Regions from separate parts of the Comamonas thiooxydans genome, predicted to be linked through region 3. Evidence: riboswitches for the same ligand, from Rfam matches in the RefSeq annotation. Region 3 holds a riboswitch; each other region holds the start of a gene.
What was found. A riboswitch is a leader RNA that binds a small molecule or an ion and turns the genes downstream of it on or off. The one in region 3 is predicted to bind glycine.
Positions count from the first base shown of each region.

Region 1 (10,382 bases), 2.9 Mb from region 3:
TCCAGACGGCCAGCCGCAGGCTGGCCTGGCTGGCATCGCCCTGAGTGGGATAGGCATAGAGCGCAAAGGCCTGGGCATCGGCACGCCAGACCATGCTGTGGCTCTCGTCCAGCACCCAGGGCTGGGCGGATTCACCCAGCATCAGTTGCCAGTGCGGATTCTGCAGCGGGGCCATGGGGTAGCGCAGCTTGCGCAGCGAAGCCGGCCAGTGGCGCTGCAGTGTCACCGGCGGCACCGGGGTGGGCTGAGCCGGTTGCGGCAGAGTCGGCATGGGCCGGGCGACTTCGGCCGGCAGGCAGTCTGCCGGCACCCAGAGATCCACCACCTGCAGCAGGGACTGCGGCTGCGCAGCCATATGCTCGCCCAGCCAAGCCTCGAAGCTTGCATCGGACATGATCACATGCGCGTCGTCGGCAATGCCGCTTTCGTTGATGCTCTCGCCGCTCCAGCGCGGCATGCGCCAGTGGATGGCATCCAGCAACTCGCCTTCCGGCTTGCTGATCACCCAGCTACGACGTGATTTGCGATCGACCAGATGGGCGGTCTCGCTGTCATAAAAGCCCGTGCGCAGCCAGCGCCCGTCATAGGAGGTGTGCATGTCCATCTCCCAGACATGGGGCAGATAGACGCCGTCCGCACACAGCACATCGCCATAGATGGGACCGCCCATGCCGCGCTCGCCCTGGGGGCGAAAATTCACATCCCTGCTGGCCTCTGACGCCATATCCGCCTGCGCCGAAAGCTCCTGGCCGGAGGCCGTCTGCGCCGCCGCCTCCGGCAGGGCTCTGGCCTGGCCCGCAGGCTGATCGGCCTCCTGCCCGGCAGTTGCAGACGACTCGGGTCTGGCGTCAGCGCGCAAACGCGATATCAGCCAGATCAGCAAACACAGGGCCAGCGCCGCAATGGCGATCAGGGTCAGCACAACACTCATGCCGCAATCCTACCGAAAGCCGATGTGAAAAAGGCAGCTCCGCGGCTGCCTTTTCAGAGCAATGTGGCAAAAGCCTAAAGATGGAACACGTCCACCGAACGCTCCAGCGTACTGGCACTCTGGCGCAGCGATTGCGCGGCACTGGTCGACTGCTCCACCAGAGCCGCATTCTGCTGGGTCACCGAGTCGAGCTGGGCCACGGCCTCGTTGACCTGCGAGATGCCTATCGATTGCTCGCGCGTGGCAATGCTGATCTGGTGCACCAGGGAGCCGACCTTGTCCACGGCCTGCACCATCCCGTCTATGGTCTGACCCGCGGCACGCATGCGCGCATTGCCGTCATTGATGCCGTCGACCGTGCGGTTGATGAGCACGCTGATCTCCTTGGCCGCTTCGGCGCTGCGCTGGGCCAGTGCCCGCACCTCGCCCGCCACCACGGCAAAGCCGCGACCCTGCTCGCCGGCCCGCGCCGCTTCCACGGCCGCGTTCAGTGCCAGCAGATTGGTCTGGAAGGCAATGCTTTCGATCACGCCGATGATCTCGCTCATGCGGGTGGAGGAGCCGCGGATATGCTCCATGGCCAGTCCCACTTCGCTGATGGCCGCGCCGCTGCGGCTGGCCACCTTGCTGCTCTCGTCGCTGGCACCAGCCATGAACTGTGCCGTATCGGCCGTCTGCGACACGGTGCCCGAAATTTCCTCCATCGAGGCCGCCGTCTGCTGCAGGCTGGTGGCCTGCGATTCGGTACGCCCCGCCAGATCGAAACTGCTCTGGGCGATTTCATGGGCGGTCTGGGCAAAGCCCTGCACCTCGGTGCGCACATCGCCCACCACGGCGCGCAGATTGATCTGAATCTGCTGCAGCCTGAGCATCAGCGCCCCCACGGCACCGCTGTAGCTCTGGCTGCATTCGGTGCTCAGATTGCAGGCCGCCACATCGGCCGCAAAGCGGCTGGCTTCCTCCAGTCCCGCCACGCAGCGCCGTTGAAAGCGCCACAGCACGAATGCGCCGCCCGCCACCAGGCTTGCAGCACGCCAGCCCCAGGCAGTTGCACCCTGCCAACCCAGCATATCGGGCAGCATGGCGATCAAGGCCATGATGGCCAGCAACCAGGCCATGCGCGCCACCAGGCCCACATCCTTGCGACCATCCCACCAGCCCATCAGCCCCAGACGGCGCACCGCGCCCGCGCGCAGGCGGAAGCTGGCCCGGGCCTGCTTTTCCTCGTTGCGCATGCGCGCGTACAGCGCTTCGGCTTCGGCCACTTCCCTGGCCGAAGGCTTGGTACGCACCGAAAGATAGCCGCTTGGCTTGCCGCCCTCCATGATGGGCGTGACATTGGCGCGCACCCAGTAGTGGTCGCCGTTCTTGCGGCGGTTCTTGACCAGTGCCGTCCAGGGATAGCCATGGGCAATGGTGCGCCACATATCCTTGAAGGCAGCGGCCGGCATGTCGGGGTGGCGAATCAGATTGTGCGGCTGGCCGATCAGCTCTTCGTAGGCATAGCCGCTGACACGCACGAAGGCCGGGTTGCAATGAGTGATCTCGCCCTTGGTGTTGGTGCTGGAGACCAGCAACTCATCACCTGGAAAGTCGTAGTTTTGTTGAGATACCGGCAGGTTCAGGCGCATGCTTTGCACTCCTCCAATAAGCCTGTTTAGTTTTTGTTCGAGAGTGAGCGATCAGGCATCCCGTCGACAGCTGGTTAACCAGATACACAAATTCACACTTGGATCATCGCACAGTGATGATTCCCGAGCCCCCAGGCTCAGAACAGAGATGCGGTATAGGGATCCGAATGCTTGACCGAGGTCAAACCATGAGGTCTGAGCAGCAGTTCGCGAGCCGCAGGATCGCCGGCACTTGCCTGCCAGAGCTGCTCGGCAATCAGGCCCGAGACCTTGACGCCCAGAAGCCTGATGCGCTTGCCAAGCGGCACGCGCTTGAGGCATTGGCCCGCGGCCAGGCGGATGGCTGCCGCATCCTGTATAGGCAGGTTCAGGGTCTGGTCCCGCGTGGCGATCCTGAAATCGTCATAGCGCAGCTTGATGCCCACGGTGCGCCCCACATAGCCCTTGCGCTGCAGATCCTCTGCCAGACGCTCGCACAGGTCCGTGAAGATCGCGCCCAGTTCGGCCTTGTCGCGTACGGCATGCAGATCGCGCTCGAATGTGGTTTCCCGACTCATGGAAACCGGCTCGCTCTCGGTCACCACGGCACGCTCGTCCCGCCCCCAGGCCGACTCGTGCAGCCAGTGGCCATAGCTTTTGCCAAACCAGTGCAGCAGCTGCGGCAGGCTTTGCGCGGCTAGGTGGCCAATGGTTTCTATGCCCAGGCTCTTGAGCTTGGCATCGGCCTTGGGCCCTATGCCGTTGACCTTGCGGCAGGCCAGCGGCCAGATCTGGCTTTGCAGATCTTCGGGCTGGACGATGGAGATGCCGTTGGGCTTGTTGAATTCGCTGGCCATCTTGGCCAGCAGCTTGTTGGGAGCCACACCGACCGAGCAGGTCAGGCCCGTGGCATCGAAAATGGCTTTCTGGATCAGCCGGGCCAGCACGCGTCCGCCTTCGCGCTGGCCACCGGGCACGTCGGTGAAGTCGATGTAGACCTCGTCCACGCCGCGGTTCTCCATCAGCGGAGCAATCGACACGATGATCTCTTTGAAGGCCCGCGAAAAGCGCCTGTACTCGCCAAAGTCCACGGGCAAAAGAATCGCCTGCGGGCACAGCCTGGCGGCCTTCATCATGCCCATGGCCGAGCCCACACCGAACTGCCGTGCCGGATAGGTGGCCGTGGTGATCACGCCGCGCCCCGTGTAATCGCGCAGCAGCGGAAAGTCCGCCACCGGGATCTCGGACAGCGGCCGCCCCGCATGCCGCGCCAGCAGCTCTTCGTCAAAGCTGCGCCTCCCGCCGCCGATCACCACCGGCAGCCCCTTGAGTTGCGGGTAGCGCAGCAGTTCCACGGAGGCGTAGAACGCATCCATGTCCAGATGCGCGATGCGCCTGGGCCTGGAATCGGGGCTGGTGGGAAGATCGCTCACAGTGCCGATTTTGCCTGCGCCGGCAGGAACCGGCAGCCATGCGCCAAACAAACACACAGGCACCGGGAAACGGCAAGCAGCGCACCCCCGGCCCTGCTGCCATCCCCTCCCGAACAGAGAAGGGAAGGCTCAAGCCGCCTCAGGACGAAACTTTGCCCTGCTTGATGTCTTCGAGCTCGTCAAAGCGCATATCTGCATAGCTGACCCAGGTCTTGCGCTTGACCAGCCAGTAACCCAGCCAGAACAGCAGGAACAGCGGAATACCCAGATAGGTCGACACCACGCCACCCCAATCGATGCGATCTTCCAGGAAGGCCTGATAGTTCTGGCCCAGCGTCACCACCAGACACAGTACAAAGGCAAAGATGGGACCGAAGGGGAAGGCGCCGGCCTTGTAGGGCAGAAGGCCCACATCGTGACCATGCATGACATAGCCGCGACGGAAGCGGTAGTGGCTGACGGCAATGCCCAGCCAGACGATGAACTCCGTCATGCCGGCCAGATTCAGCAGCCAGATATAGACGGCCTGCGGGCTGTAGAGCGAGGAGAACAGGCACAGGCTGGCGACCAGCGTGCTGCCGATCAAGGCCACCAGCGGCACGCCGTTCTGGGTCAGCCGGGAGAAGATGCGCGGCGCATTGCCCTCGGTCGCCATGTTGTAGAGCATGCGCGTGGCCGCATACATGCCGGAGTTACCAGCCGACAGCACCGAGGTCAGGATCACCGCATTCATCACCGTGGCCGCCGACAGCAGGCCTGCGTGCTGGAACACCAGCGTGAACGGGCTCACGGCGATATCGGCCACATCGGTGCGCAGCAACTGCGGATCGGTATAGGGAATCAGAAAGCCGATGACGACAATGGCCAGCACATAGAACAGCAGGATGCGCCAGAACACCTGGCGGATCGCGCGCGGCACGTTCTCGCGCGGATTCTCGGATTCGCCCGCCGCCACGCCCACCAGCTCCGTGCCCTGGAAGGAATAGGCCACGATCATGGCCACGCCCACAAAGGTCGCGAAATTGCCAACGAATGGCGCATCGCCCGTGGTCCAGTTCTCGAAGCCGGGTACATGGCCGTTGCTGATGATGCCGAACAGAATCAGCACGCCGGTGATCAGAAAGGCCACCACGGCCAGCACCTTGATCAGCGCGAACCAGTACTCGGCCTCGGCAAAGCCGCGCGCGGAAAACGCGTTCAGCCCTACCATCAGCAGCAGGAACAGACCGCTCCAGAGGATGCCCGGCACATCGGGAAACCAGTAGGCCATGACCAGCTGCGAGGCCACCAGATCCACCGCCACCACCACGGCCCAGCTGAACCAGAAATTCCAGCCCAGCGCAAAGCCGAAGCCGCGATCCACATAGCGCGAGGCATAGGTGGAGAAAGAGCCGGCCACAGGCATGAAGGCGGCCAGCTCGCCCAGGCTGGTCATGATGTAGTAGACCATGATGCCGATGAGCAGATAGGTGAGCACGGCACCGCCGGGGCCGATCTGGGCGATGGCCGAGCCGGAGGCCACAAACAGGCCCGTTCCGATGGCGCCGCCAATGGCGATCATGCTCAGGTGGCGCTGCTTGAGCACCCGGTGCAAGCGGGGCTGGTTATCGTCACCATCGCCAGTCGGCGCGAGCTGCTGGCTTGAGTTGGGTTGGGACATAAATGTCTTGTTGTAATGGTTTGCGCCCATCCGGACAAAACACCCAACCATCCCGCAGGCGCTGCGACAGGCAACGCAAAAAGGCGACCATGACGGTCGCGGGCAACAAGGACAAAGGAACGAAGCCATGACAGCAGAACGCCATGGCGGATAGGCCAGTTGCATCCTGAATCGGCAGCCACCCCAGTCGGGCGCTTCAATGGCAAAGCGGTGATATCGCCGGGCCCATTGACAGGCAAAGACGATATTTTGCCCAAATCCACCGCCGACCATAGCCCGCCATGCCAATGCAGGGGCTGACTCTGGGGCTGCTCGGCGGCACTTGACAGCGTCTATCGCTATGAATTTAGAAGCAAGCCGCGCTTTAATAGATTCATTTTCATAGACAAATAATCAATATTTCCTTGAAAGATAGGCGTAAAGCGCTATCAAATAGCATGAACCCGACATGAGCAGCCATGGCTGGGCCCTGGTGTAGAAGTCTAGAAAACCCGTATATCCAGGCGCCGCCGTTCTTCCTACATTTGCCCACAGGCTCTCAGCCTAGTGATGCCGAGAGAGACTGCAGCGCAAACTTGGCGCATGCAGCGCCGAAGGAGCAACCGCCCCGGAAACTCTCAGGCCAAAGGATCGGCATCGCTTTCACACACTCTGAAGAATGTCTGGACGTCATCGTCCGCCGGGCATACCGAAGGAGCAAGCGAGCAGCGCCCCATGGTGCTGCCTCGTGAATCTCTCAGGTCCAGAACAGAGGGGGCGTCCGCTGCGCATGTTGCGCACGGGCTCCACCCTTGACGTTTCTGGAATCTGAATCATGAAGACAATCGCCGTCATCGGCGGTGGCATCACGGGCGTGACCACCGCCTACGCCCTCGCACGCCGCGGATTTTCCGTCACCCTGTTCGAGAAGCAGCGCTATGCCGCCATGGAGACCTCGTTCGCCAATGGCGGCCAGCTCTCGGCCTCGAACGCCGAGGTCTGGACCCATTGGTCCACCATCGTCAAGGGCCTCAAGTGGATGCTCAAGAGCGATGCTCCGCTGCTGCTCAACCCCAGGCCCAGCTGGCACAAGATTTCCTGGTTCTGCCAGTTTCTCTCTGCCATCCCCCATTACGAGAAAAACACCGTGGAGACCGCCAGGCTGGCGATTGCGGCACGCGAGCACCTGTTTGACTGGGCGGCCAGCGAAGGCATTGACTTCGATCTGAAGCAAAAAGGCATCTTGCATATCTACCGCGACCGAGCAGGCTTTGAACATGCGGGCAAGGTTTCCCAGTTGCTGGCCAAGGGCGGTCTGGAGCGCCGCGCCGTGACACCGCAGGAAATGCGGTCCATAGAGCCGACCCTGTCCGGAACCTTCTATGGCGGCTACTTCACCGAGAGCGACTCCACCGGCGACATCCACAAGTTCACCAGCGGCCTAGCTACCGCCTGCGAGCGACTGGGCGTGCAATGCCGCTACGGCCAGGAAATCGTGTCGGTGAACAGCAATGGCAAACAGGCCAGCGTGACCGTGCGCCAGGGTCTGGAAACCGAGACCTCGACTTTCGACGCCATGGTGGTCTGCGCAGGCACGGCCAGCCGCGCCCTGGCTGCCCAGCTCGGCGACAGCGTCAACATCTATCCGGTCAAGGGCTATTCCATCACGGTCAATCTGCCGGACGAAGCCAGCCGCGCCGCAGCCCCCGTGGTGAGCCTGCTGGACGACGAGACCAAGCTGGTCACCAGCCGCCTGGGTGATGATCGCTTCCGAGTTGCCGGTACGGCGGAGTTCAACGGCTACAACAAGGACATCCGTGCCGACCGCATCCGCCCGCTCATCGAATGGGTTCAGCAGTGCTTCCCGGGCGTCAGCACGCGCAGCGTCGTGCCCTGGGCGGGCCTGCGCCCCATGATGCCGGACATGCTCCCGCGCGTGGGCCCTGGCAACAAGCCCTGCGTGTTCTACAACACCGGCCACGGCCATCTGGGCTGGACCTTGTCGGCGGTCACCGCCGACATGGTCGGCGACCTCGTGCTGCATTCCATGGGCAGCGCCAGCAGGCAGCCCCGACCGGCCACGCTGACCACCGCCAGCGCCTGACCACCACCTGAAAACCTCATCAACAAGCCAGACACGGCAGCCGCAGCGCCCCGTGAGGGACAGCTGTTGCCGTGTGAATGGCAAAACGGAGACATACAACATGAGTCGAAATCATCCAAGCGCAGCCAGGGAGTCGCTGCAGCAGACAGGGGAGCTGGAGCGCGGCCTCAAGGACCGGCATATCCAGCTGATCGCCCTGGGTGGCGCCATCGGCGTGGGCCTGTTCCTGGGCTCGGCCAAGGCGATCCACAAGGCCGGGCCGCTGCTGCTGGTCAGCTACGCCATCGCGGGGCTGGCCATCTTCTTCATCATGCGGGCACTGGGCGAGTTGCTGGTGCACCGCCCGGTGGCCGGCTCTTTTGCCACCTATGCCGAAACCTATGTCAGCCCCTGGGCCGGATTCGTCACCGGCTGGACCTACTGGTTCACCTGGGTGGTGACGGGCATGGCGGAGCTCACCGCCATAGGCATCTACACCCATTACTGGTTTCCGGCCATTCCGCAATGGGTTCCGGCGCTCGCCACCCTGGCCGTGCTGCTGGGCGTGAATCTGATTGCGGTCAAGGTTTTCGGCGAGCTGGAATTCTGGTTCGCGCTGATCAAGGTCGTGACCATTGTTGCCACGCTGGTGTTGGGAGTGGCCATCATCACCACGGGCTGGGGACCGCTGGGCCAGACGGCAAGCTTCACCAACCTATGGTCACATGGAGGCTTTGCACCCGTGGGCATGGTGGGCGTGGTCTTCACCTTGCAGATAGCCTGCTTCGCCTATACCGGCGTGGAATTGATAGGCGTGACGGCCGGCGAGGCCGAGTCGCCCGAAAAAGTTCTGCCCAAAGCCACCAACAGCATCGTCTACCGCATTCTGATCTTCTATATCGGCGCCCTGGTCGTCATCATGTCGCTGGTGCCCTGGAACGAGCTCAGCCCCGACATGAGCCCCTTCGTCCATGTCTTCGACAAGCTGGGCATTCCCGCCGCTGCCGGCATCATCAACTTCGTGGTCATCACCGCCGCAGCCTCTTCGTGCAACAGCGGCATCTTCAGCACGGGCCGCATGCTCTATACGCTGGCGCAATTCAAACAGGCGCCCGCCAGGCTGGGCCGTGTCAATGCGCGCCATGTGCCTGCGGCCGGCATTGTGATGTCTGCGGCATTCATGCTGCTTGGCGTGGTGCTGAACTATCTGGTGCCCGAGGAGGCCTTCATCTACGTGACCAGCATTGCCACCATCGGTGCCGTCTGGACCTGGGGCATCATCGTCTTTTCCCATCTGCGCTATCGCCGCGCCGTCAGGCTGGGTCATGCCGCAGCCGTGGCCTACCGCATGCCCGGCGCGCCGTTCACCAACTGGTTTGTGCTGGCCTTTCTGGCCGTGGTGCTGGTCTGCCTGTCGCTGGATGCCAGCACCCGCGTGGCGCTATATATCGCGCCCCTGTGGTTTGCGCTGCTGACGATCGGCTACCGGCTCTACGCGGTCAAGCCCGAGCAACGCCAACGCCTGGCGCAAGCGCAACAGCAAGCCGCCTGAGGCGCAGCACAGCCGCGGTGGCACGCTATTGATTCAGAAGCTTCTTGCGCCTTCTCATAGTTCATTTCAAGGACTTTTAGCTTTGAAAACGAGCACAGGAAAGCGCGGGAAGCTCTTGAAATCAGAGCTGCAGACAGATCAGCACCAGGCCCAGCATCATCAGCGCCATGCCCAGCTTTTCCGTCAATGAGAGCTTCTCGCTGAACACCTTGCGCGAGACGATATAGCTGAACACCACCTCCACCATGCCCAGGGTGCGCACGGCGGCCGCCCCCTGCATGGCATAGGCGGTGAACCAGGCCAGCGAGGCCGCAGCGCCCATGCTGCCGGCCAGCAGCGAGATGCGCCAGGCCTTGAAGATGGGGCGCAGGCCCTGCTCATGGGTTCTGGCAATCCAGGCGCTCATGACGACGGACTGCATGGTCTGCGCGATCAGCACGCCCCAGGCCCCGGACAGCCAGGGCGAGCTCACGCCCAATGTTGCGATCTCGACCGCACCGCCGCGAAAGCCCACCGTGGCCAGCGCAAAACAGGCGCCGCAGATCAGGCCGTAGACCGAGGATTTGCTGGTCCAGGCCGAGAACGTGAACAGTTGCCCGCGCGGCGGCAGCGACAGCATCAGCACGCCCACGGTGGCAAGCACCATGGCCAGCAGCGCCAGGCGGGTCGGCAGCTCGTGCAGAAACATGGCGGCAAACAAGGCCACCTGCAGCACCTCGGTCTTGGACAACGTGACCGCCACGGCAAAGTTACGTTCCTTCATGGCCACCAGCAAGGCAGCCGTGGCCGCGACCTGAAAGAAGGCACCAAGCGCAATCCAGCCCAGATAGGCGGCGCTGAACTTCGGCAGCACCAGGGACGGATCGCCCAGCGCATACAGCGCCAGCAGATAGATGGCGGCAAACGGCAGGCCGTAGAGAAAGCGCACCAGCGTGGCCGGCAGCGTGCCGACCTGCGCCGTCAGCGAGCGCTGGGCCGTGTTGCGCACCGTCTGCGCCGCCGCCGCAAACAGCACCACGCCCACCCACAAATATTCCATTCCTATGCCCGACATGACACGCTTTCTCTTTCGTTAGCGCGCCAGCATAGCGCCGGCTGCCGGACGGCGCTGACGCGATTCGTGCAGCCCACCCG
Region 1 covers NZ_AP026738.1:1,097,936-1,108,317, reverse strand. Annotated here, with positions in the region: gene CTR2_RS05000 (hypothetical protein) at 1-931, opposite strand, end outside; gene CTR2_RS04995 (methyl-accepting chemotaxis protein) at 1,006-2,562, opposite strand; gene dinB (DNA polymerase IV) at 2,700-3,917, opposite strand; gene CTR2_RS04985 (amino acid permease) at 4,114-5,634, opposite strand; glycine riboswitch at 6,178-6,277, shown strand; gene CTR2_RS04980 (D-amino acid dehydrogenase) at 6,449-7,717, shown strand; gene CTR2_RS04975 (amino acid permease) at 7,818-9,248, shown strand; gene CTR2_RS04970 (DMT family transporter) at 9,370-10,302, opposite strand.
Region 1: it holds a riboswitch for glycine, as region 3 does, so the genes downstream of both, CTR2_RS04980 (D-amino acid dehydrogenase) here and CTR2_RS18535 (trimeric intracellular cation channel family protein) in region 3, are expected to answer to the same signal.

Region 2 (10,382 bases), 1.5 Mb from region 3:
TTCGTTGACTTCGACGATCTCGCCGGTCACGGGCATGTAGACATCGGCGGCGGCCTTGACGGACTCGACCACGCCCGCGACATCGCCGGCCTTGAAGGTGGAGCCCACGGCAGGCAGGTCCACAAACACCACATCGCCCAGCGCATCCTGTGCGTGTACGGTGATGCCGACGATGGCGGCATTGGTGTCAGCGGCGTTGATCCACTCGTGTTCTTTGGAATACTTGATGCTCATGAAAAGCTCCAGATGGGGGATTCAGGGGAATCGGGTGTTGTTTGAGAAAGGTCCAGCTCGCACTTTAGCGGTGTTCTGGCCGCTGTTTGGCAAACTGGCCCGTCTCATGCGCGGCGGCAGACCTAGCCGCGGTAGTAGCGGGTGGGAACGAAGGGCGTGGCGACTACCTTCATGGGCACGGGCTTGCCGCGCACCATGGCGAAGATTTCCGTATTGATGGCTGCGTAGTCGGGCTCGACATAGGCCAGTGCCACAGGCTGGTTGAGCGTGGGGCTGAGCAGGCCGCTGGTGATGTGGCCGATATGCTGTCCGTCCATGTTTTCCAGCACGGCGGGCTCGCGCACGGGAATGCGCTCCAGCGCGATCAGGCCCACGCGCTTGCGGCGCAGCGACTGCGGGTTCTGCAATTGCTCCAGAACGATGGCCGCACCAGGGAAACCGCCCTCGCGCTCGCCGCCGGTGCGGCGCACCTTCTGCATGGCCCAGTTCAGCGCGGCTTCCACCGGGGTGGTGCTGGTGTCGATGTCGTTGCCGTACAGGCAAAGTCCGGCTTCAAGGCGCAGCGAGTTGCGCGCGCCCAGACCGATGGGCGCCACCTCGGGCTGGGCCAGCAGAACTTCGGCAAAGGCTTCGGCAGCGTCGCCGGGCAGGGAGATTTCAAAACCGTCCTCGCCCGTATAGCCGCTGCGCGTGATGTAGAGCGCATGGCCTTGCCAGTCGAAGTGGTTGCCGGTCATGAAGACCAGTTGCGTCACGGCAGGAATCAGGCGTGAGAGTGCCGCAGCGGCTTGCGGGCCTTGCAGGGCCAGCAGGGCGCGCTCGGGCAGAGGAATGACCTCGCAGCGGCTACCGATGCGGCTCTGGATATGGGCGATATCGGCCTCTTTGCAGGCGCCATTGACGATGAGGAACAGATCTTCGCCGCGGTTGACGAACATCAGGTCGTCCAGAATGCCGCCTTGCTCATCGAGCAGCAGGCCGTAACGCTGTTTGTGCAGGCCCAAGTCCATGACATCGACGGGCATCAGCGATTCGAGCGCGGCGGCGGCATCGGGGCCGCGCAACAGCAACTGGCCCATGTGCGAGACATCGAACAGGCCGGCGGCCTTGCGCGTGTGCAGATGCTCGGCCATCAGGCCTTGAGGGTATTGCACGGGCATGGAGTAGCCGGCAAACGGCACCATGCGGGCACCCAGTTTCTGGTGCAGGGCAAACAGCGGTGTGGAACGCAGATCGGAAGAGGTGTCAGCAGCAGTCACAGGCAAGCGCTCCGGTGGTCAAACCAAAATGAGTGGCCATGCATGGCTGGGCCATGCGTGGCGGGCTTGCCCTGCTGTCCGCTTTACCTGAGAGATTCACTGCCCGCATTGCATAGGGCAGCTTGCTCCTTCGGTGGATGCCGGTGCACATACGAAATGACAGCCTGCATCTCTCTCCAGCAAGGGACGCTGCAGGTTTGCACACCTTGCAGCGCTTGTCAGTCCTTTTGCCTGAGCGTTTTGACACCGGGTTGGGGGTCTGCGCCTTCGGCGGTGCAAGGCAGCTTCAAGCTGCAGGCACTCTCTCCTGACGATGGCGATTCTAGCGGTGGGCAAGGGGCTTGCACCACCGCAATTAATGGATTTTGGGGTTTTCGAGCACAGATCGTTGGAATTGAGCTTGCGGCCTCACTGCGGTTCTGTGTTCATGGCGGGCGTTCGAGGAACATCGATCTCCTGGCGCGGAAACACCAGTTGGTAGGGCTGCTCGAAGCAGGCCGTCACGGCCTGGCCCTGGCGCATGCCGGGCTTGAACTTCCAGCGTTCGAGCGAGCGCATGATGGACTTCACGATGCGGGGATCGGTATCGGCGGGCTGATAGGCCACACGGCCGAGCTGACCCTGAGCCGTGACTTCCAGACGGAAGACCACCGTGGTCTCCAGCCCGTTTGGAAACCAGTGGGCGCTGATGAAAGGCGTGGTGTGGCGGCGTGGTCGGGGTTGCTGATCGAGCTGGGCGGGAGGTGTGCAATCTGCATTGATCCAGGCCGGCCAATTTCCGGTTTGGCCGCTGGAAGCCGAGGCGGAGTCAGCCTGGGGCTGGGGAGTGATGTCGGCCGCCTTAGGCGCCATGGCAGGGTTGCCGGCGCAGGCACTGAGCAGCAGTGCTCCCAAGACGGCCGCGTATGCAGCAAGACAGCGTGAGTGGCGTGAAATATCCATGGCGGCATTCTCGGCCATCCCCAGTCGATTTCGGCAGACCTGGTGGAGTCGGTCGTTCAGCCAGGGCCGGGCTGCCTTGCTCCAGAGCTTGTCCTGCAGGGTCAAACATCATGTCCGGCTGGGGCTAAACAGAATTTTTCCCATGGATAGGATTATGACGTTCGTCAAGAACTGTTTATTCAAGGAGAGACAAATGCCCGAAAAAGCCACGAATGAATTCTGGAAATATCTGAAGCCGATCTCTGAATGTTTTCAGCCTGATGCGCAGCCGGAGGTTTATATTCAGAACGCTCCCACGGAGGATGAGCGTTATTATGTCCCATTCTCTGAAACCGTTTCCTCCCGTCCCCTCTGGATTTCTCCATCACAAAACAAATGGTGCGATATTCTGATGGCGAAGGAGGCCGGTCTGGTGAACCGTCATTACCATCCGCACGAAGTGTTTGCCTACACGATTTCGGGGAAGTGGGGCTATCTGGAACATGACTGGACAGCCCGTGCCGGTGATTTTGTCTACGAGACTCCCGGAGAAGGCCATACCCTGGTGGCCTATGAACATGAGCAACCCATGCGTGCGTTCTTCATCGTCAAGGGACCGCTGATCTGGCTCGATGATGACGGAAAGCCAGACGGATATTTCGATGTTCACAGCTACATAGAACTATGCCGAAAGCATTATGAAAAAGTCGGCATAGGTGCAGATTATGTGGACACGCTGTTTCGATAGTCATTTGAAAAGCCATCAATGAAAGGCGGGACTTCCTGAAGAATGAAATAGCCCGCCAAAGACGGAATGGAGAGAGACATGAAAAATCAAGATGAAACCCTCAGGAGCGGGTGGATGAGCTATGAGAACAAGCTGCTGCTCATTCTGTTTTTTACTTTCGGGATTGTTTTTTTTGACCGGCTGGCATTGTCGTTCTTATTTCCCTTTGTCTCCAAGGAACTGGATCTGAACAATGCCCAGCTGGGCATGCTGTCGTCCATTCTGGCATTGGCATGGGCGGCTTCTGGTGCATTCTTCGGGGCCTATACAGACCGCAAGGGCGGACGCAAAACGGTGCTGATTCTTTCGGTGCTGATGTTCTCTCTGTGCTCGGCCTTGTCGGGTCTGGTGGGCGGTTTTGTCGGCCTGCTGTTGTTGCGAGCGCTGATGGGCCTTGCCGAAGGGCCGGTGCTGCCGCTGTCGCAGACACTGATGGTCGAAGCCTCCACGCCGAGTCGTCGCGGCCTCAACATGGGCTTGCTGCAGGGCTCGTCTGCGGGCTTGCTGGGCGCCGTGATCGCACCGCCGGTGATTGTTGCGTTGGCCGTGGCCTATGGCTGGCGCACGGCGTTCTACCTGACCTGTGTTCCCGGGCTGATTGCCGCCGGGCTCATCTGGCTTCATGTGAAAAACACGGATGGCAGGCGTGCGGATGAGCTCGCTGGAGCCCTGCAGACAGGCTCGCGCTGGGCTCTGCTGCGTGAACGCAATATCTGGTTGAGCGTGCTGATCAGCTGTGTTTTCATGGCCTGGTTTGTGATCATCATCTCCTTTGCGCCGACCTATCTGGTCAATGCCAAGGGCTTCGGGCCGGGCACGATGAGTGCTGTCATGAGTTGCATGGGTGTGGCCTGGGTCATCTGGGGCTTTGCCGTGCCCGCCATTTCGGACCATATCGGTCGCCGTCCGGCACTGATCTTTTTCTCCTTTGTGGCGGCTTGCTGTCCTCTGGCCTTTCTGTATGCGCAATCGCCGGTGGTGATGGGCGGCTTGCTGCTGCTGACCTATACCGGCCTGGGCTGCTTCACGCTCTTCATGGCCACGATTCCGGCCGAGACCGTTCCGCGAGCGGCCATGGCCACTGCATTGGGGATGATCATGGGTTTTGGCGAGTTGATCGGCGGTTTCATCGCTCCGACCCTGGCCGGGGTAGCAGCCGACCGGTGGGGACTTGATGTGGTGATGTGGGTGGCAGCTGCAGGAGCCTTGCTTGCCGGTTTGCTTTCCCTGGGACTGATTGAGACAGCGCCCAGGCGCGTTGACGACAGGCGGCCGGCTGCAGCATTGAAGGAGTCGCAGGCATGAAGGCTCTGAAATGGTATGGCGCCCGCGATCTGCGCCTGGAAATCATCGAACGCCGGCCCTTGAAGGCCGCAGAAATCCGTATCGAGGTCGCGTACTGCGGGATCTGCGGCAGCGATATGCACGAGTATCTGCATGGACCTGACTCTATACCGGTCGAGGTCCCGCATCCCTTGTCCCACAGTGTCGCACCCATAGTCATCGGCCACGAGTTCTGTGGCACGGTGGTGGAGGTGGCTGCGGATGTCACAGGGCTGCATATCGGAGACAGAGTCGCCGTGGAGCCGGAGTACCGCTGCGGCCAGTGCAGCTATTGCTGCGCAGGGCGATACAACCTGTGCGAATCCATGGGCTTTGTGGGGCTCATGGGAGACGGCGGAATGGCAGAGGAAGCTGTGATTCCCGCTTATATGGCACATGTGCTTCCCCCGTCCTTGAGCTTCAGGCAAGCGGCGGTGGCCGAGCCCGCAGCAGTGGCATTGCATGCTGTGCGCCAAAGTGCACTGCGCCCTGGCGACGCCTGCGTCATCTTCGGCATGGGGGCCATTGGTCTGCTGCTGGTGATGATGGCCAAGCACCATGAAGCGGGCCGCGTTATTGCCGTCGACGTCGATGCCCGGCGCCTGCGCCTGGCGCGCGAGCTCGGTGCCTGCGACACGCTCGATGCCAGACAGGGCGATGTCGTGCAGCAAGTGCGTGAACTCACAGGCGGGCAGGGCGTGCCGGTATCGTTCGAAGCCGTGGGTCGCCCGGAAACCTTGAGAGGGGCGCTTGGCGTACTGAGCAAGGGCGGCGAAGCCGTGCTGCTGGGGCTCATGCCCGAGGCGAGCATCGATACCTTCGATCTGGTCAACCGCGAGCTGCGCATTACCTCCAGCGTGGGCTATCGGGGCCTGTATCCGGAGCTGCTGGCGCTGATGGCTTCCGGGGTTGTGGATGCCGGGCGTATCGTGACCCATACCGTTAGTCTGGATGCCGCCATACAGGACGGTTTCGAGCGACTGGCATCTGCCGGGGATGCTATCAAGGTGCTGGTTCAGCCGCAGCCGGATGCCATTGTCCGGTGCGCCCGTCCCCACGCTTTTTCCCACAGCTCCTGAGCCTTGCTGGCGCCTGCCGCTTCTGCCGCTAAGTCATGGCACGTAGCTGACCGTGCTGCGCACGCATCTGTGTGGGCGTCATGCCATGGTGTGAGCGGAACCTGCGTGCAAAGTGGGCCTGGCTGGCAAAGCCGCAGCGGTAGGCGATTTCGGCAATGCTGTAGCGCTCCAGCGCAGTCTGACGCAATTCCATGGCTGCACGTTCCAGGCGGCGCACGAGAATCAGCTCGGTCACGCTGTGTCCCTCGGCCTGCAACAGCCGGTTCAGGTGCCTCAGGGAGACACCTGAGGCGGAAGCGACTTCGCTCGCATCCAGCGAGTGGCGGTGCAGGTGTTGGTCGATATGGGCGCGCGCGGCCAGCAGGTGGGAGGTGCGTAGTGCACTGATTCCTGCTGCTTCTCCAGCCAGCATGGTGCGCAGCAGGTCACAGGCCTCGAACTGCATGCGATCCTGGTCCACCCCTTCGGGGTGGGCCATGGCATTGCCTACCAGCTTCTGGAACGCGTGATTGAGCACGCGTCCGCTGCCCGTCGCCCCCGACACACAGATCGGGCCGGGAAGTTGCGCACGGCTGCAGTTGCGGTAGAACCAGTCGGCAGGCGTATCCACGAGGAATTGGTGCATCTGGTGGGTGAAGCCGAACAGATAGGCATGCCGGGTGTCATAGATCACCAGGTCGCCCGGAGCGAGATGGATGCAGCTGTGTTCCTGATAGAAGAAGGCACCGCTGCTGAGCACCAGTGAGACGAAAACCGACTCCTTGGGATGCTGGCGCACCAGCTGTGGCGTGCGCTCGATGACATGGGCATTGCCGTCTATGTCTGCCAGGGCCAGCTGGCCCAAGCGCATATTGCTCTGCCGCGCGTTCAGACCTTCGTCGGCGTAGGATGAGCAGCGCAATCCGACCAGAAAAGAAGCGTTGTAGGCTTCCCATTGGTCCAGGCGCTGGCTGGCGGGAAAGGCATCCGTAGCGATCCGGTTCACCGCACATGGCGCAAGCGAGGGCATGGGGGTCTCCTTGGCAGGTTCTTATAGTGTGTGCCGACCAAGTGGAGCCAGTGGATGTCGGCAGTGCCGAGCAGACTCTAACATGCCATGTTTGCGCCTCGCTCCGTGAAGTTACGGGGGTGCAAGTCGCAAATCATGGTCGCAACGCCTGCGTACATCAAGGCTGAGGGCGCGAATCCAGCCGCTTTGCTTTGCCGGCTGAAGAAGGGGAGTCCGCATCCGCTTTCATATCGGCGCAGGCCCGCCACCAGGCCGAGCCCGCATGCGGAGCGCCCAGGTCCAGGCGCTCGCCCATCATGGGGGTTGCGATCTCTATGCCGTGCCGCCTGCCCAGACTCACGATCTGCTCGAAGGGGTCCCACCAGGCATGCATGGCGAGGTTGAAAGTGCCGTTGTGTATGGGCAGCAGCCATTGGCCGCCGAGATCCCGGTGGGCCTGCACGGTCTGCGCCGGATGCATATGGACATAGGGCCAGTGGGCGTCGTAGGCGCCGGTCTCCATCAGCGTGACATCGAAGGGGCCGAAGTGCCTGCCGATTTCGGCAAAACCGTCGAAGTAGCCGCCATCGCCGCTGAAGAAGACGCGCAGCGGCCTGTCGGCCTGGCGATCTTCTATGGTCCAGGAGGCCCAGAGCGTACGGTTGCCGTCGCGCAGGCTGCGTCCCGAGAAATGCTGGGCCGGTGTGGCCGTGAAACGCAGGCCGTCGACCTCGCTGCCCTGCCACCAGTCGTGCTGCACGATCTTGTCGGCCGGCACGCCCCAGGCCGCCAGTCTGTCTCCCACTCCCAAAGGGCAGAGAAAAATGTCCACCTTGGGCGCGAGCACGCGAATGGTGGCGCGGTCCAGGTGATCGTAGTGATCGTGCGAGAGCAGCACGCCGCGCAAGGCAGGCAACTCGTCCAGGGCAATCGGCGGGGCATGAAAGCGCTTGGGGCCGGCGAACGACAGTGGGGAGGCTCGCTCGGAAAACACGGGATCCGTCAGCCACCAGCCGCCGCGCAGCTTCATCAGCAAGGTCGAATGGCCCAGGCGATAGAGGCTGCGCTCGGGCGCGAGGTTCAGCTCGGCCGCGCTCAGCGGCAGAACGGGCAGTGCCTTGCCCGGCTCGGAATCGGCCGGCTTGTTGAAGAAGAACTTCCATAGCGTCCCGGCATCGGGCTTGGGGCTGTTGGCCGGACGTGGATGCGTGTTGCGAAAGCGCCCGCCCGAGTACTGAGGCGAGTCCTCATAGTCGGCGATGAGGGTGGAGAGGCTTGGTTTGCTAAACAAGATCGGGCGCCTGAGTGGGACATTGGCCGCAGTTTGGGACGGTTTGCAGCGCTGCAAGAGCCGATTTGCAAGAGGCCGTATCGCCGGGGCGGCCATTCCAATGATCCGATAGGGTGAGTGCGACACTCGCTGTCTGAGGAGCAAATGCACATGAATCCCATGGTTCACAATCTGGAGAGCATGCTGGCGGCCGGCAAGGACGGTGCGCTGCTGCGCTATACACTGGGCAAGGCTTATGCCGACGAGGAGCAGATGGCAGTGGCGCGCGAGCATCTGCGCAAGGCCACGGCACTGGATGCCGAATACTCCGTCGCCTGGAAGCAGCTGGGCAAGGTGGAGCTGGCGCTGGGCGATGCGCAGGCGGCGCGAGCCGCCTGGCAGCAAGGGCTGAGCTGTGCCCAGGCCAGGGGCGATGCCCAGGTCGTCAAGGAGCTGCAGGTTTTTTTGCGACGCCTGGACAAGCAGGCTACAGGCGCCTAGCAACTATCAAAAAAATAGCTGGAAGCGCTTGTAGATCAAGCGTTTCCAGCCAGTTTTTTGTCAATTCCTTCAGTGTGCGCCGGCGGCCGCGTCGGCGGCTCCTGCGGGAGAGGCCGGGCGCTTGGTGAACCAGATCAGCACGATCAGGCTCAGGAACAGAAAGGACGATGCCAGAAAGATGTCGTCGGCGGCCCGCGTGAAGGCCTGCTGATCGATCAGCCGGTTGATCTGGGTATAGGCCTGCTCGGCGCTCATGCCTGCGGCCTGCAGGTTTCTGACCGTGCTGGCAAACGTGCCCTGGCCCTGCACCAGCAGCTCGGTCAGATGCGCATGGTGCATGGAAGCGCGGCTTTCCCAGAGCGTGGTGGCAATCGAGGTGCCCATGGCGCCGGCCGTGATCCGCACGAAGTTGGACAGACCTGCGGCGGCAGGAATGCGGTCCGGCGTCAGTCCGCTCAGCGTGATGGTGGTCAGCGGAATGAAGAAGAAGGCCATGGCGCCCCCTTGGATCAGCGTGGGAATCAGGATGTGGGCGAAGTCGGTCTCCACGGTGAACTGCGAGCGCATCCACAGCACCATGGCAAACACGATGAAGGCAATCGTGGCCATCTTGCGCGGATCCCAGACTCCGACCTTGCGGCCCACCATGGGCGTGAGCAGGATGGCCAGCAGGCCCACCGGCGCCAGGGCCAGGCCGGCGGAGGTGGAGGTGTAGCCCATCCATTGCTGCAGCCACAGCGGCAGCAGCACCACATTGCCGAAGAACAGGCCATAGGCGATCGACAGCGCGATCGAGCCGGCCGCGAAGTTGCGTCGCTTGAACAGGCGCAGATCGACGACGGGATGGGCGTCGGTCAGCTCCCAGACCACGAACACGGCAAAAGCCACGACAGCGATCACCGCAAAGGCGATGATTTCATTGGAGGCAAACCAGTCCAGTTCCTTGCCCTTGTCCAGCATCAGCTGCAGCGCCGCCACCCACAGCACGAGCAGGGACAGGCCCACGGTGTCGATAGGCAGCTTGCGTGTGGGCGTTTCGCGGTTGCGGTAGATGCTCCAGGTCATGAGGGCCGAGAGCAGGCCCACGGGCACGTTGATGTAGAAGATCCAGGGCCAGGAAATATTGTCCGTGATCCAGCCGCCCAGCAGCGGCCCCACCACGGGCGCGACCAGGGTCGTCACGCCCCAGAGCGATAGCGCCACACCGGCCTTGGCGGGCGGATAGCTGGACAGCAGCAGGGTCTGCGACAGCGGGATCATGGGGCCGGCCACGGCGCCTTGCAGCACGCGGAACAGCACCAGCATCTCCAGCGAGGAGGCAAAGCCGCAGAGCCAGGAGGTCAGCACGAACAGCAGCACGCTCATGGTGAACAGGCGTACGGCGCCGAAGCGCTGGGTGAGCCAGCCCGTCAGCGGCACGGAGATGGCATTGGCCACACCAAAGCTGGTGATGACCCAGGTGCCCTGGCTGGGGCTGACGCCCACATCGCCCGAGATGGCCGGAATGGCCACGTTGGCGATGGAGGAGTCCAGCACGTTCATGAAGGTGGCCAGCGATAGTGCCAGCGTGCCCAGGGCGAGCTGCGCGCCCTTGAGCGGGGCGATGGCTGGCGGCATGGGGCGGGCCGCCGCAGCCGGTGGCGAGGCGCCCGCTCCGGGGTCGTCAGAGGTCGTGGAAGTCATGGCTGATTCCGCGTCTTATTGCGCAGCTTGGGCTGCGGGCTGGGCGGGCTGAGCGGCTGCGGCCGGGGCGGGCAGGTCGGCCAGCTGGGTCAGCGCAGGCAGCTTGTCGCCCGCGATGATGTGCTGGATGCGCTGCTCGGCCTGGGCCAGGCTGCCGTCATAGACGGTGGTCTGGGCCACGGGCTCGCTGCGCGGCGTGCTGGCCAGGGCCTGGCCGTCCTTGTCGCGGATATCGACCTTCACGTCCATGGACAGGCCCACACGCAGCGGATGCTGCTTGAGCGCTTCGGATTCCAGGCTGATGCGCACGGGAACACGCTGCACCACCTTGATCCAG
Region 2 covers NZ_AP026738.1:2,522,103-2,532,484, forward strand. Annotated here, with positions in the region: gene gcvH (glycine cleavage system protein GcvH) at 1-234, opposite strand, end outside; gene gcvT (glycine cleavage system aminomethyltransferase GcvT) at 357-1,493, opposite strand; glycine riboswitch at 1,558-1,683, opposite strand; glycine riboswitch at 1,703-1,813, opposite strand; gene CTR2_RS11615 (energy transducer TonB) at 1,902-2,453, opposite strand; gene CTR2_RS11620 (2,4'-dihydroxyacetophenone dioxygenase family protein) at 2,629-3,162, shown strand; gene CTR2_RS11625 (MFS transporter) at 3,241-4,506, shown strand; gene CTR2_RS11630 (2,3-butanediol dehydrogenase) at 4,503-5,603, shown strand; gene CTR2_RS11635 (helix-turn-helix domain-containing protein) at 5,632-6,612, opposite strand; gene CTR2_RS11640 (MBL fold metallo-hydrolase) at 6,770-7,882, opposite strand; gene CTR2_RS11645 (hypothetical protein) at 8,033-8,362, shown strand; gene CTR2_RS11650 (DHA2 family efflux MFS transporter permease subunit) at 8,432-10,045, opposite strand; gene CTR2_RS11655 (HlyD/EmrA/EmrK family protein) at 10,061-10,382, opposite strand, start outside.
Region 2: it holds a riboswitch for glycine, as region 3 does, so the genes downstream of both, gcvT (glycine cleavage system aminomethyltransferase GcvT) here and CTR2_RS18535 (trimeric intracellular cation channel family protein) in region 3, are expected to answer to the same signal.

Region 3 (10,382 bases):
CCACTGGTGCGCGCCAGCTTGGTCGCCCGAGGGAAAGTCCGGCACCAGATTGCCATGACCGTTGACGGGGAAGGGCGGCATGGCCGCAAGCGTCACTGCATCATGCTCGGCCACGCTGACCTGGCCGCGTATGGCTTGCAGCTCCCATTCCCCTGCTGCTAGGCCGCTGGCTTGCAACAAGGGCTTGGTGTCCGGACCCAGGGCCAGCACCAGCATGGGGGCTTCGGCCAGGGTCTGGTCCTGAGCATCCAGCACCTGCCAGATATTGCGCACTTCATCGCGCACCAGGCGCGAAGCTCGGGCATGGCCCTGCCAATGAATCCCGGGGGCTTGCAGCAGCGCGTGCACCAGTTGTGCAGGACGTACCCAGCCAGCCTGCTCATGCCAGACGGCGTGACTGTCTGCAGGCAGCTTTGCCGCAGCCAGCTGAGCCGGCAGGGCGGGCGCACTCCAGTGCAGGCCCCAGGGGGAGGTGTCGCTTCCGGGTTGCAGCCATGACCTGGGTAGGTGGGAGGGCTCGTTCAGGTCATGCTCCAGCACGCCGCCATGGGCCCAGTCCTGGTCTGGATGCAACTTTTGCGTTTGGCTCAGTTGCTGCAGATTTTGTAGCGTTGTGCGTACGCCACTTCTGGACAAGCGCGACAGAACACTGTCATCGGGCGAAATATGCGGGCAAAACAAGCCGGCTGGCAGGCCTGATGCTCCTGCCGCAGGCTCGGCTGCCGCATCCAGCACCGTCACTTCCCAGCCGCGTCTGGCCAGACTGGCGGCAGCGGCGGCACCAGCCAGGCCTGCACCCAGCACCAGGCAGCGGCCGGCCTGGCTCACCGGCGCAGGCAGGCCGTCAGGGCGATGGCGCGGCTCCCAGGCCGGGTTGTAGGTTGCATGCAGGTTATGGCGCTTGGGCGGCACGCCAGCGCGCTTCTTTACTTCAAAGCCCTGAGCCTTGAGCGCCTGGCGCACATCGCCGGCCACGCACCAGGTGGCAAGCTGCGTGCCCCGGCGGCAATGGCGGGCGATGTTCTTCATGGCATCTTCATCCCACATCTCGGGGTTGAGCTGAGGAGAGAAACCATCCAGATATACGCTGTCCGCCGTCATCTGCTGCTTGCGCAGCATGGTCCTGGCATCGCCGATATAAAGCGTCAGCAGCACCTGGCCGTTGTCAAATGAGAGGCGATGCACACCGGGCAGCAGTCCCCACCATTGCTCGGCCAGTTGTTCGCCAAGCGGGCGCAGTTCCTCATCGCCAGGCAAAAACGCGAGCAGATCCTCGCGCGAGACAGGGTAGGCCTCCACCGAGACAAAATGCAGAATGCGCGGGCGCCTGGGGTCAGCTTTCCATGCCGCCCAGGTGACCAGGAAATTCAGGCCGAAGCCAAAGCCGGTTTCCAGAATGCGCCACTGCGCAGCATCAGCCCAGGCCACCGGCAGATCGCAGCCACCGAGAAAAACCTGGCGTGCCTGGTCGAGGCCGCCGAACTCGCTGTGATAGCGATCGCCGAATCTGGTGCTATAGGGGGTGCCATCCGGCATCCATGTGATCGGTTCAGACATGGAAAGTGAAACTACATAGGTAATGCATGGCGCAGTCTAGGTCAGAGCAGCCAAGCAAGGGCCGCCCCGCAGTGATGGCTGCGTCCCCCTCCTGCGTAGCAAGAGAGGGGGAAGGCGCGCAGCGCCACAGGGGGAGTCTCGATCACTCCCAGCGCTGCTGGTACGAAAAAACCGGCAGGCGCCATTTGAAACGAATGGCGGCCAGACGGAAGGCCAGACCGCCGGCAAAACATACGATGGTGCTGATATTGGGGCTGACATCCAGGTAGCGCAGGCCCAGGAACATCAGGCATACGGACAGCGACACGCTGGCATACAGCTCGCGGCGGAACACCACGGGGACCTGATTGCAGAGCACATCGCGCAAGATGCCGCCGCTGATGCCGGTAATCATGCCGGCCATGATGATGACGATGGTGGGGTAGCCCAGCTCCAGCGCGGTATTGCAGCCGATCAGCGAAAAGGCGATCAGGCCCATGGCGTCCAGCAGCAGAAACACCTGCTTGAGCCTGTGCATATGGCGTGCAATCACGGTGGTCAGCAGACCGAAGCTGATGACCAGATACACATATTCAGGGTGCTGGGTCCAGCCGATGGGGTAGTGGCCCAGCACCATGTCGCGGATGGTGCCGCCGCCCAGGGCTGTGACAAAGGCGATGACGACGACACCGAAGATATCCATATTGCGCCGGCCTGCGGCGAGTGCGCCGGACATGGCTTCGGCGGTAATGGCCACCAGATAGATGACCAGCATGACGGTGAAGTTGGAGGCCTGGAACGAGTCCAGCAAAGAGACGGAAGGAAGCATGAAGGCACTTGAAAATAGACCAGCCACTCACATCGGCGGGAGTGTCCGGCTTGCCTCTCCCGCTGTCCTTTTACCTGAGAGTTGCGCATGAGCACCTTCGCGGTGGACATGCTTGCCCCTTCGGTGAGCCCTGCAGACTTGTGGTTGCGGGCTGCTCTCCAGTTGGCGATATCCGGGTCCTGTCAGACCCACCTGCGGTACTTATTGCCTGAGCGATTATGGGAGTTTGCGCCTTCGGCGGGAACCCTCGAAAGGCTCCGCTCTCCCGCGGGATGGGCGCGATTCTAGCCAGTTTCAGCGACTTTATTCGGGTTAATACCTGTATTGGTGTGGTTCTGCGGCTGCCGGCCTGGGGGGCGGAAGGCCGGTCTGAGCCCGCCATGACTCGCGCAATCCCGCATCCTCGTCTGTGAAACAGTCCGCCATAAAAACTCATACGCACGACATCGAAGGCTAAAAAGCGCAAAGCTCGCCGGAACGAAAGCCATTGCGCTTCGTTTGGCCAGCGCTGCGCCGGCGCACCCTCACGGCCATTTTTAAGAATCTTCCTATCCTGCTCGCTCGAGTCCGCTCCTATCCTTGCTCATTCCAGATCAAACATCCTCGCCGCAGGATCTCACCTTAGCCGGCAATTTGTGCAACAGCGCCCCCAGCGGTAATTTGGGCGGGAGCGTGTATTGGCTCATTCGAGGTGGCTTGAGAGCGCAGGTTTTTCGTTCCGGCCGCCTTTTTCGGCGATCTGAATTCGGAGAAGGCATTGCATGAATCGTTCCGCGACTGTGCTGCACCCAAATGGTATGTATGTCGAGCGGTACTTGCCTACAGATGCCAGAGCAAAAAGCGCGGCAGAAAAGCGTAGATTGAATTTCGGAATCCACTCGGCCTGTCCGAGCGGAATGAATGTCCGGCAGCGAAGAAAATAAAAAATACGTCCAATGTTGTCAGAGTTTGCAGAGTATTCGACTTCGACGAAAGTCCTTCTGAAATCTACGCAAAGCTATGCCAGAGTTTGTCTTTGCTTCCTGCGCCTTGGGGGCTGGCCAATGTGGATGTCATCACATTTGAAGATCGGCCTGATTGGCCTATCCATGAAGTGAGCTATCGACTTCACGAGGAGGTCAGGCGCCTTGAAATTGGACTTTTAAGCCGGGGTGCCGGCGAAGTTCAGAGGCGCTTCCATGCCTTGAAGACTACATGACTGTCGAATTCAATTCTGCGAAAAATGGAGCCGACCTGAAGTATGTTTTCGATCAGGTGATCCCCCTCTACATACGTAGCTTTGGTGCATTCTTCGCTGCGGTGGAGTATATGGATGTGCTGGCTGAAGAGGAAGATGAACTCTGGAAATCAAGTGATGAAGAGCGTATGCAGGTCCGGGCTCGATCCGGTCCACGTAGACAAGAGTGCTTTCACATCAGGCAACTGAACTACTGGGCCAGAGAACAGTGCAACAACTACTTCTGACTTACGCCAGAGCAGGTGGTCGGCATGCTCAGCGACCACGTCGCCCGTGCGAATGTACTGGAGGAGGGCGCCTATATTGTTGTCTCGTACGACCCGCTGACCTCGGCGCAGGCGCAAGCAATTACTCCTGCATTGATGCTCTTGCTGAAGAAGCGCTATAAGTGACGTCGCGGGCTTTCAGTTTGTCTCTGCGTCCACATTGTCGCCGCACGTGAATAGGCCATGAGCGGTTTCTCCTGCCGCTTCACTCGAAACCGTGCAGTTACGTCCACGTCGCTTCGCTGCGTAGAGAAAGTCGTCTGCGCGCTTGACAGCGCTGGCTATGGATTCGCCCGGTTGAACCAGAGTCACGCCCATGCTGGCTGTGAAACGCGAATTGGGAGCATGCGGGGACCAACGCTGCGCCACGAAATTCGCGCGGATTTCATCTGCAATTGCGACGGCACTTTCTAGATTTGCTCCGGGCAGCAGCAGCAGAAATTCCTCCCCGCCCATCCGTGCGGCGCAAATCTGCGCTCCAGCTTCCGGCCGCAAAAGGCCTCCAAATCGAGCGAGCACTATGTCGCCAAACGCATGGCCGAAGACATCGTTAATGCGTTTGAAATTGTCGATATCGGCCATGATCACCCCGAGCGGCCTCGCCGCATGCGGAAAAGAGCGCTTGGAAAGGGTGGCAAGATGACTATCGAGACCTTGTCGATTCAGCAGGCCGGTCAATGCGTCGGTATGGGCCTGGTGACGGAATTCCGCCATGGCGTCGTAGTTCGTCGCGATGATGACCGCGAAGGTCAGAACGATGCTCCCGAGTAGTCCTGTGTATTGGATCAAAGTCCCCCAGACGGAGACTCTCCATTCTCCCAGCGCAAGAGAAGGTGTGGGGGCTGCAATATATAAGATGCACTGTCCCGTCAATACTAGCGCGATGAAGAGGAATGCGGCGGCGAGCACCTTGTCAGACTTGGTTGTGGCTTGTCTTGCAGAAGAGAGTGTGGCTCGCCAAATCACCAGTGCACAAGAGGCCTGGACGAAGAATGTCTCCAGTTTTGCGCTGGAAAACAGAACAACCGAGACGATTACCATTGCGGTTGAAGCGAGCAGGACCGCAATATCAATGTAGGGAGAGCTGTGCCTGCCGCAACGGCTTTGCAGTGCACGGCATGCCAAAATAACGCCGCACAGAATGAAAGCATCCTCGACGGCTTGTTTATAAGGGGAAAGTTCGCTGGCCTGAACGAGCATGATGGCGTAGCCAGTGCCCAAGCAGGCAAGGGCACTACCCCACTGGAGCGTATTGAAGCCAACGAAGCGTAAGGCGCTGAGTCCGCCTGCGCACAAGAGGATCGCTGCAGGCACAGACCATTCAAGTAGAGTTGCAGGCATAAACGAGCGCGAACATAGAAGAGGGCGGGTGGAGGTGGAGCAGAGACAATTGCCGCTTCAAAGAAGCTTGCAAAGCTGCGCTGCTTTGTATGGAGTCTGGCCTAGACCCAGGTGACAGAAAATGTTAGCTGAAGAACGTCGCACAACTTCGAGGGCGCAGCGAGGCGTGACAGCAATGATCGCCGGACTGGCAGCAGTCGAAACCAAGGCCGGCCAGGCAACAACTGCCTGTGTAACCAGACACACCAAGGGTCTTATTGACTCCAGTTTGGTGCGGTAAAGCCTGGAGCACGTGCCACCTTCTAGCAGTCTTGAGCTAATACTAACAAATACGCCTGCAGTGAAAAGTCAGGAATAGTTATCAGTGCTTCTGAAACAGCCATTCTCGTGCATCTTGGGTGAAATCATGGTTTAAATATGGTGATGCGGTGCATGAGTTATTTCTATAAAAATATATCTTTTTCATGCATTGATAATTATCTTTCGTCTTGATGGAAGTATTGGAGTTCCCGCTGGAAATCACTGGTTGCTCACTTCAGTGGCGCAGATCGAGCAATATCGATAATTTTTCTGAAATCTAGATCATCTAATGATTTTTTGACTAAATAAACTAACGTTCTATAGTCTAGGCCATTGTCTATTGAGTCAATCCAGACATGTAAATCGCTCCACCTGCCTTGGATCGCCAGTTTCTCTAGTTCGAGTTTCTGATTCTCTGTAAGAGGCTCCAGGTTTTTGAGGGAATATCTCTCCTCATTTTTATTAAGATGAGAGATAATATTTTTGGGGAGAGGTACTATTTCTCGAAATTGAGAACTCTCAGGTACCTGTGTGATCATTAGAAAAAATATCGCGTTAGTACCTCTCCCTGGTTGACTTTCAAAAATCAGATGACCGGACATTTTTTCAATGATTCGGTGTGCGATAACTAGCCCCAGGCCGCGATTTTCATAAGTACCTTGCTCTGTTAGAAATTTCTGGATTGTGGCGAGAATTTCAGGATCTATACCAGATCCGCTATCGCTAACTTCAAAGCGAAAATTCCACTTATCTTGTCCAAGATATTTCCCTCCAAGTCTCAAATCAATGCTTCCGTGAGAAGTAAATTTTGCGGCATTGGATAGGAGGTTGAGAACAACTTGCTTTAGGCGTTTTCGGTCTAAATAAATATGGGTGGGCAATTCGCTTTGTATTTTTAGCGAGAAAATATTTCGCTTGCTGGAGGCTAGGATATGCGCGTGCCTCTCTAAATCACTCAGTACAGAACGCAGATCTTCGAAACTCTCATTCAACGTTAAATGCGGCTGTAAATCATCTTTGGCATATTCTACCAAGTCATCAATTAATTCCAATTGGTAGGTTGCACTTCTTTCAATTACGGATAATTTCTCTGTTTCAATTTTGTTAGAAGATTTTATTATCTGTCGCAAATATGTGATAATCACAGAGACAGGCGCTCGCAAATCATGGCTAACATAGGCTAGTAGTTGCTTTTGCTCCTGCGAATGTTGCGCTGCTTTTTCTAAAGCTTCTTTTAGAGTGCGACTTTTGTACTCGACTTCGTGCTCAAGGCGTGCTTTCTGCTGGCTTTGCCATTGAAGAAGCTCACTCTCTGCTTGCTGACGTTGTAGAGAAGTATTGTGAATCCAAATGATTATGTAGAAAATTCCTACTATTAGGGCGGGTAGGGAAAAAATATATTGCTGAAAATTATTTATCAAAGCAATATTTGGGAGTAATAAAACTGAAGCTCGTAGCAATGCCAAGAATGCCAAGATGAATATTAGTGATAAAGTACTCCGCCCCCCTGGCCCTCCACTGCGATGGTATACGTATGTGCAACCTAGAATTATAAATAAGCTTATTGGCGCAACAATAATTCCCGCAGTTGCGAACCATTCATAAGGGCCAATTAGAACTCCTAAAAGAGCAATGATTTCTATGAGGGCTACAGTCTTAAGTAGAAATTCTCCCGCTGCAGGTAAAATGTTGGGGGTGATTTTTAGCCTGGCTCTAAAATACAGCGTGGTACATAAAACTATCCCTGCTACCAAAACATGATGGGATTTGTGGCTCCACTCTGTGCTACTGGGCCATAGTATTATTCGAGCATAACCTCGGTAGGTCGCTTCATATAGCGCTATCAGTAAAAGAGCCAGTGTTTGCCACGCCATTAGAGGAACTCGTAATGTTCTCCAAAGAACTGCAGAATAAATTGCAAAAAAAATGATACTGCCAATCAATATTCCACTAAATAAAGCATAATTTCGCTCTAACGCATGCCATTGATCTACTGTTTGTAGTGTAAATCCAAGCTTGCTGGGGGTGTTACTATTTATATGAATGAGTACGCTAACAGTCTCTCTTGGTGATATATTAAGAGTAATCTGAGGGACTCGATTTGGCGACTTTGAACCTACGCTGATTCCATCCAGGGATCGACTTACCCGAAATTGACCATCTTGCATGCGTAGTAGATAGAAATTTACACGTTGCAACCAACTTGCCCTCAATGCTAATTGCATCGCCTGAGGGGTTGATAAATCGTTATGCAATGTAAACCTTAGCCACAGGTTTTTTGTATTGAATCGTCCATTCAAAACGCTGGAATTAGCGATTTTAAATCCATCACTCTGACCACTTGGAAGGGCTGCTATCTGTAGTGGATTATCGGATCCGAGCCATTCTTCTAGAATCTCGACAGTGTTGTTTTGGACTTTATTTCCAAAAGTTACATCGCTAATTTTAATTGGCGAAGGAAGAGAACTTTCAATTGCGTTAGCATTGATCGACCACCATAGCAGTATGCTGCAGATTAGCTGGATGCTGCCAGGTATACGTTGCCTCATGATTTTTGACTCAGGCAGGAGCGTCGAAAATTCGATGGAGTGCAGCTAAAGTAGGAGTGAAAGGCGGATGAGAAATTAGCTGAGCTGGAGAATCCTATGGTTGCAGCCACTTCTTCGATGTGCATGATAGAGCTGGAAAGCATGCGTTTGGCCTCATGAAGCCGGGCCTCTCGGATGAATTTGTAAATCGTTTTTCCCGTGTGCTGTTTGAATACCTGTGCCAAGCGCTTTTCATGTGTTCCTAGCTGAGCCGCCAACTCTGTAAGAATGGGAACCTTTGACAAGTCAGAAAGAATCAGTTGCTGGGCGGCCCGCAGTAACGTTAAATTGTGATCAATATTTTTTACTTTTAATTTATTCTCTGATGCATCGATCGATGATAATGGATCAGATGATTCTGATAACGCTATGGAATATTCAAATGCTTCTCTGCGGGATTTCGCTAAAGCAAGATGGATTTCAATACGCGCTAAAACTTCATTAATATCGAAAGGCTTTGAGATATAGTCCACAGCTCCCAACTGCAATCCCCTGATACGCTCGTGAGGTAAAATACTAGATGTCACAAAGATCACGGGAATGTCTTTGGTGGATGAGTCTGCCTTCAATAGCCTGCATATGGAGAATCCATCTACATGCCCCATATTCACATCTAATAGGATTAAGTCATATTGTTGAGCTGTGGCTCGACGGTAGCCTTGCATTGCATCCATTGCGACGGATAGATGATAACTATTGATCCTGAGTAGTTCCAGCAACATCTTCAGTTCAGTCACGTTGTCATCGATGACCAGAATTTTTGCATTCGAAATGCCAGAGCGTAACCAGTAAGACACAATTGGAATTCACAAGCTGAAATTGATATGGGAATCTTCTGAAACAGAAATTTTAGCTTAGCAGGGTGCTTCATTTTTCTCCGTTTTATAGCGTAGAAGACGTATTTTTGACAATGCTTTACAATTTTGCATATTTTTAAATTAATTATCCTGTTTTTAAAAAGAATTCGATTTTTTCTGGATGTGCTGTGTATTTAAAGTTTTATTATATTGAGAGGTGGTATTTATCTTTTAGAAGAAAAAATAAATACTAAATAATTCTGGCGAACGTTTGAAGTCTTGAAGAGACTTGAGTTGGAAAGGGGTGTGGTGTAAATCTTGGGCGGGCTATGTAGTAATACCGAAGGCTCTGCAGTAATCAACTGGGCTTCGTGCTACCACGAAGTTTTGATGCGTGGCATCTCGGGATAGAACCAGTTCATGACCCAGCAGGTGTATTGCCAGCCGAGTTGGACGACGAATCAAAGAATCAGCGTCTGGATCACGCCTGTTGGCGTCAGATCGTCCAACGGCCCATGGCTGAGCTGCGTCACCGCGAAGACATGGGCGAGATCAAAGAACAATTCCTCATGGGTGACGTGCGCATGGCGCGCCGTCACGCGGCCGCAGGAGTGAATGATGATCGCCGTTGTCTGCCGTTGCTCCCGTCAATACATCCGCCAGATCGCGACAACGGCAAGCGCTGCCGGAACCGCAAAGACGACGAGCAGGATCGGCAATTCGTCCTGCACCGAATAGCCGGCATGGGTCACGCCTACCCACATGTTGACAAGCGAGATGACGAGCCAGACGGGAATGAACCACTTCACCCCCAAGACGATGCCGGCGACATCACCGCCCCAGAGCTTGCCGAACAAGGCGAAACTGCCAAACAGGACAACGCCCCCTACGATAGTCAGCAGCATGTGCATGTGAACTCCCTTATGCGGATACCCGAATGACAGCCAGCCTCGAAAGGTTGGCCGACTTCACCTTCATTTCGTGGTATAGCCGCCGTTCACCAGAATGGTCTGGCCGGTCATCCACCAGCCATCCGAAACCAGCAGTCGCACCCATGGCACGATGTCCTCGATATCGGTGAGGCCCGTCTTCGAGAAATTGGACAGCGCCGCCGCGCTCTTGTGATGAGCGACCGCATCCGCCCCCTCGGCTGGGTAGAAGAATGGTGTGTCCATTGGGCCGGGGCCGATGGCATTGACTGAGATGCCGCGCTCGCCGAATTCCTTGGAGGCTGCACGGGTGAAGTGCTCGACCGGCGCCTTCATGCCCTCGTAGCTCGCATAGAAGGGCGTATAGGCGCCGAGCAACGAGGTGACGAGCGTCAGCACCTTGCCGTTGTCGTTGACGTGACGGCCAGCTTCCTTGAGGAAGAAGAAGGCGGTCTTGGCGTTTACAGCAGCCATCTCGTCATATTCCTCCTCGCTGGTCTCGGTCATCGGCTTCTTCAGCACCTTGCCGACGGTGTTGATGGCGATATCCGGCCGCCCG
Region 3 covers NZ_AP026738.1:3,982,524-3,992,905, reverse strand. Annotated here, with positions in the region: gene mnmC (bifunctional tRNA (5-methylaminomethyl-2-thiouridine)(34)-methyltransferase MnmC2/FAD-dependent 5-carboxymethylaminomethyl-2-thiouridine(34) oxidoreductase MnmC1) at 1-1,557, opposite strand, end outside; gene CTR2_RS18535 (trimeric intracellular cation channel family protein) at 1,700-2,365, opposite strand; glycine riboswitch at 2,418-2,537, opposite strand; glycine riboswitch at 2,551-2,643, opposite strand; gene CTR2_RS18530 (hypothetical protein) at 3,560-3,829, shown strand; gene CTR2_RS18525 (hypothetical protein) at 3,854-3,994, shown strand; gene CTR2_RS18520 (GGDEF domain-containing protein) at 4,007-5,068, opposite strand; gene CTR2_RS18515 (sensor histidine kinase) at 5,740-8,058, opposite strand; gene CTR2_RS18510 (response regulator transcription factor) at 8,055-8,894, opposite strand; gene CTR2_RS18505 (low temperature requirement protein A) at 9,356-9,493, opposite strand; gene CTR2_RS18500 (hypothetical protein) at 9,542-9,805, opposite strand; gene CTR2_RS18495 (SDR family oxidoreductase) at 9,869-10,382, opposite strand, start outside.